One region of the Paraburkholderia sp. D15 genome, then DNA from elsewhere that is predicted to be linked to it. Evidence: riboswitches for the same ligand, from Rfam matches in the RefSeq annotation. Region 1 holds a riboswitch; the other holds the start of a gene.
What was found. Region 1 has a riboswitch for glycine ahead of gcvT (glycine cleavage system aminomethyltransferase GcvT). Riboswitches for the same ligand answer to the same signal wherever they lie in the genome.
Positions count from the first base shown of each region.

Region 2: it holds a riboswitch for glycine, as region 1 does, so the genes downstream of both, LFL96_RS34110 (D-amino acid dehydrogenase) here and gcvT (glycine cleavage system aminomethyltransferase GcvT) in region 1, are expected to answer to the same signal.

Region 1 covers NZ_CP110395.1:4,358,323-4,360,716, forward strand. Annotated here, with positions in the region: gene LFL96_RS19115 (oxidoreductase) at 1-249, shown strand, start outside; gene LFL96_RS19120 (hypothetical protein) at 469-822, shown strand; glycine riboswitch at 1,002-1,103, shown strand; glycine riboswitch at 1,125-1,282, shown strand; gene gcvT (glycine cleavage system aminomethyltransferase GcvT) at 1,363-2,394, shown strand, end outside.
Region 2 covers NZ_CP110396.1:3,232,579-3,234,972, reverse strand. Annotated here, with positions in the region: gene LFL96_RS34115 (LysE family translocator) at 1-579, opposite strand, end outside; glycine riboswitch at 709-801, shown strand; glycine riboswitch at 810-947, shown strand; gene LFL96_RS34110 (D-amino acid dehydrogenase) at 1,006-2,217, shown strand.

The DNA.
Region 1 (2,394 bases):
GAAGGCTTCGGCGCCGGCAACACGGATGGAACGCTACGCGTGCTGGAGAACGGCGCGGAAGTCGACCAGGCATTACCGACGCGTAATGGAGATTACGTCGGCTTCTATGTCGCGCTGGCCGATGCGATCCAGAACGGCGTGAAATTCCCGGTCAGCGCGCAGGATGCGGTCGACGTCATGACGGTTATCGAACTCGCGGCTCGCAGTTCTGAAGAAGGTCTTCGTTTGCCGTTCGAACGCATTCGGTAAAAGGGTTTGGCGGTTTGTCCACTCATGACAGGCAAATCGTCCGCGACGGTCTGTGTACCAAAAACGGACCATGCGCAAGTCCCCGCCTCGACCGTCACTGACAAGCCCGAAAGGAACATAACGTTACAAATAAGCGCGTCGCGCGGGTCAGCGCGAACGCGCGGTCATCCGTTGCTACCCCGGTAGCACCAGAAAACGACAACGACTTCCGGAGAGTCCATGCCCCGTATCATTCGCGCAGTTGCAGCATGCGCTTTGCTCAGTTCGCTCGCCGCCTGCGTGGTGGCGCCTCAACAACCGGCGCCGGCCCCGCGCCCGAACCCGCAGCAGATCGCGTATGAGCGTCTGCATCAGGTCGACGGCCGCATCGACAATCTGAGCCGCCGCATCGACGCTCACGTCAATCAAGGCTACTACCCGCCCCCGCAAGGCGGCGCGCTGCATCATCGTCTCGACGTGATCCGTCAGGAAGCGCACGACATGGCTGCGCAACACGGCGGCGGTCTGTCCGGCGACGAACAGCGCGTGCTGAACCAGGAGCTGGACAACGCGGCTCACGCCATCGGCGAATAATCGCGCCAGGTCGGGCCGAGTCGCGTCGAATCTGCCCGGACGTCGGGCGACGCAACATCCAGAAAAGCGCGGGCATCACGTCCCGCGCTTTTTTTTCGATAGGCGCAAAGGCGCTCAGCCAGACGCCACGCGGCTCGCGCGCCTTAATTTGACAAGCTCGGGGGCGTCGCGTACATTCGCCGCACGCGTCGGGAGAGCGCGCTGGCCGCTGAAAATCGCAGGCCGCGCCGCCGAAGGGGCACACCCGCAAACTCTCAGGCAAAAGGACCGACCGCGTCGAAAAACCCGCCTTCGTGCAGCGTTTTTCGCACTCTGGAGAGCGGCAGTAGCCATCTGCATCGCATACGTCGAGCAGATCGTCGGCAAGCTGCCCACCGAAGGGGCGCGCGTACACCGTGACCAGCCACGCAAGGCTGCACGGCGGCGCAATCTCTCAGGTATCGAGGACAGAGGGGTCATGTATCGCCACGCTCGCAGGCATCCAGCCGCGAGGCGTCGCGCCGCATGGCCTTTTTTGTTTCGCGAGACGCCCGAGGCCCCATGACCGAACTCAAACACACCCCGCTCCACGCCACCCATCGCGCGCTCAACGCCCGCATGGTCGACTTCGGCGGCTGGGACATGCCCGTCAACTACGGCTCGCAGATCGAAGAACACCGCGCGGTGCGCACCGACGCCGGCATGTTCGACGTCTCGCACATGTGCGTGGTCGATTTCACCGGCGAGCGCGTGCGCGCATTCTTCGAATATGCGTTGGCCAACAACGTCGGCAAGCTGCAAACGCCGGGCCGCGCGCTCTACTCCTGTCTGCTGAACCCGAACGGCGGCGTGATCGACGATCTGATCGTCTATTACTTCGGCGAGGACCACTTCCGCGTGGTCGTCAACGCCGGCACCGCCGACAAAGACATCGCCTGGTTCGGCCAGCTCAATGCCGAAGGCAGCTTCGGCCTGACCATCACGCCGCGTCGCGATTACGCGATCGTCGCCGTGCAAGGCCCGAACGCGCGCGAGAAAGTCTGGCAAACCGTGCCGGCCGCGCGCGCCGCCACCGAGGCCCTGAAGCCGTTCAACGCCGCCCGCATCGAAGACACGCCGTTCGGCGAACTCACCGTGGCCCGCACCGGCTACACCGGTGAAGACGGTTTCGAAATCATCGTCCCGGCCGGGCATGTGGACGCGCTATGGAACGCGCTGCAGGCGCAAGGCGTGCGCCCGGCCGGTCTCGGCGCACGCGACACGCTGCGTCTCGAAGCCGGCATGAATCTGTACGGCCAGGACATGGACGACAACGTGTCGCCGCTCGACGCGGGCCTCGCCTGGACCGTCGACCTCGCCTCGCCGCGCGCCTTCGTCGGCAAGGGCCGGCTCGAAGCGGACGGCGCGCGGGCCGCGTTCGTCGGCCTGATCCTGCAGAAGGAAAACGGCAAGGCGGCAGGCGTGCTGCGTGCTCATCAAAAAGTCGTCACGCCGCAAGGCGAAGGCGAGATCACCAGCGGCACGTTTTCGCCGACCATGCAGGAATCGATCGCCTTCGCGCGCGTGCCCAAGGGCGTGCAGCCGGGCGACATC
Region 2 (2,394 bases), on a different replicon from region 1:
CATCAACCAGCGCTGCACCATCAGCCACACCGGACGCTTAGCGAGAAATCCGGCGATCGACCCGGCCATGCTGGCGATCATCGCGTTGACCGTCACGCTGATCACGATCTGCACGCAGCCCAGCGCCAGCGATTGCGACAGCACGCTGCCATGTCCCGGTGAAATGAATTGCGGCAGCAGCGACAGATACATCACCGCGATCTTCGGATTCGCGAGGTTGGTGACGAGGCCCATGGTGAATAGTTTGCGACGGCTGTCGTGCGGCAGATCGCGCACCTGGAACGGCGAACGGCCGCCGGGTTTGACCGCCTGCCACGCGAGATACAGCAGATAGAGCGCACCGCAGAAACGCAGCGCGTCGTACGCGAACGGCACCGTCAGCAGCAGCGCGGTGATGCCGAACGCCGCGCAGAACATATAGAACACGTAGCCCAGCGCCACGCCGCCGAGCGACACGAGTCCAGCGCGCTTGCCCTGACAGAGCGATCGCGAGATCAGGTAGATCATGTTCGGCCCCGGCGTGAGGACCATGCCGAGCGAAACGAGTGCGAAAGCGAGCAGCGTAGTGAAGGCGGGCACGACGTTCTCCTGTTTGACGATTGACGATTGACGAGGCCGTGCCGCCGACTATAGCGGATCGCCTCAAATCCAGCCGCCAACAAAACACTTGCGGCAATTTTTTTTGCCCGGTATCGTCGAGCCGTTCTGCAATGCAGCGCGGGAGAGATCGTCGCAGTTCGTGACGACGCCGACGGAGCAACCGCCCCGGAAACTCTCAGGCAAAAGGACCGCGCGGTCGTGGTAGTGCAGCAGGAACATCTGGAGAGCGGTGCCGTGCTCACGGCGCCCACCGAAGGAGATCCCCACTCCGGCTTGGCTTTTCTTTCATAAAGTAAGCCGGCGCGTCGCGGGAAGAAACTCTCAGGTCCATGGACAGATGGGGCATCGGCGCCGGTTTCGACATGAAATCGTGACCGGCGGTGCTCAACTCATCTGGACCATGTCATGTCACGAATCGCCATCATCGGCGCCGGCATTACCGGCGTCACGACCGCGCACGCCCTCGCGCAACGCGGCCACCAGGTCACCGTCTTCGAACGTCATCGCTATGCGGCAATGGAGACTTCGTTCGCCAACGGCGGCCAGTTGTCGGCCAGCAACGCCGAAGTGTGGAACAGTGCCGCCACCGTGCTGAAGGGCCTGCGCTGGATGCTCACGCGCGACGCCCCGCTGCTGCTCAATCCGTTGCCCACGTGGCACAAGTACTCGTGGATGGGCGAATTCCTGCGGCAGATTCCGCACTATCGCGCGAACACGATCGAGACCGTACGGCTCGCGATCGCCGCGCGCGAGCATCTGTTTTCGATCGCGGAGAGCGAGGGCATCGACTTCGATCTGGAGCGGCGCGGCATTCTGCACATCTATAAGACGCGGAAGGAATTCGACGCGGCCAACCGCGTGAATGCGTTGCTGCGCGAAGGCGGCCTCGACCGTGAGGCCGTGAGCGCGAGCGAACTGCAGCGAATCGAGCCGACCCTTCAGGGCGATTTCTTCGGCGGCTTCTTTACGCCGTCGGACTCGACCGGCGACATCCACAAGTTCACCCGTGGCCTCGCTGACGCGTGCGTACGCCACGGCGTCGAGTTTCACTACGATGCCGAGATCACCGCGATCGAGCAGCCGGCCGAAGGCACATTTTCGCTGGCGGTCAACCTGGCGGGCGAATCGCAGCGTTTCGCGTTCGAACGGATCGTCGTGTGCGCGGGCGTGAAGAGCCGCGATTTCGCCGCGATGCTGGGCGATCACGTCAACGTTTATCCGGTGAAGGGCTATTCGATCACCGTCTGTCTCGACGACGAGACGAGCCGCGCACGCGCGCCGTGGGTGAGCCTGCTCGACGACAGCGCGAAGATCGTGACGAGCCGGCTCGGCGCGGATCGTTTCCGCGTGGCGGGCACGGCGGAGATCAACGGGTTCAATCGCGACATCCGCTCGGATCGCATCGCGCCGCTGGTGGACTGGACACGGCGCTATTTTCCCGAGGTGTCGACCGCGCGCGTGATTCCGTGGGCAGGCCTGCGGCCGATGTTGCCCAGCATGCTGCCCAAGGTCGGACACGGCAAACGGCGCGGGGTGTTCTATAACACCGGGCACGGGCATCTGGGGTGGACGCTGTCGGCCGCCACGGCGCAGGCGGTGGCGGGAGCGATTCGATAGTCGCGTGGGGTTGGGGCGGTGTTTGCAGCGGTGTGGTGTGGTGTGGTGTGTTGTGGTCTGGTCTGGCGCAGCACACCGCACCGCGCGCTGCACCGCATTGCATTACATTGCGGTAACCATGCAAAACCGTGGGCATCTGCTAGTGTTGTCGAATGCGCGCTGACGTTGCGCTGCTTC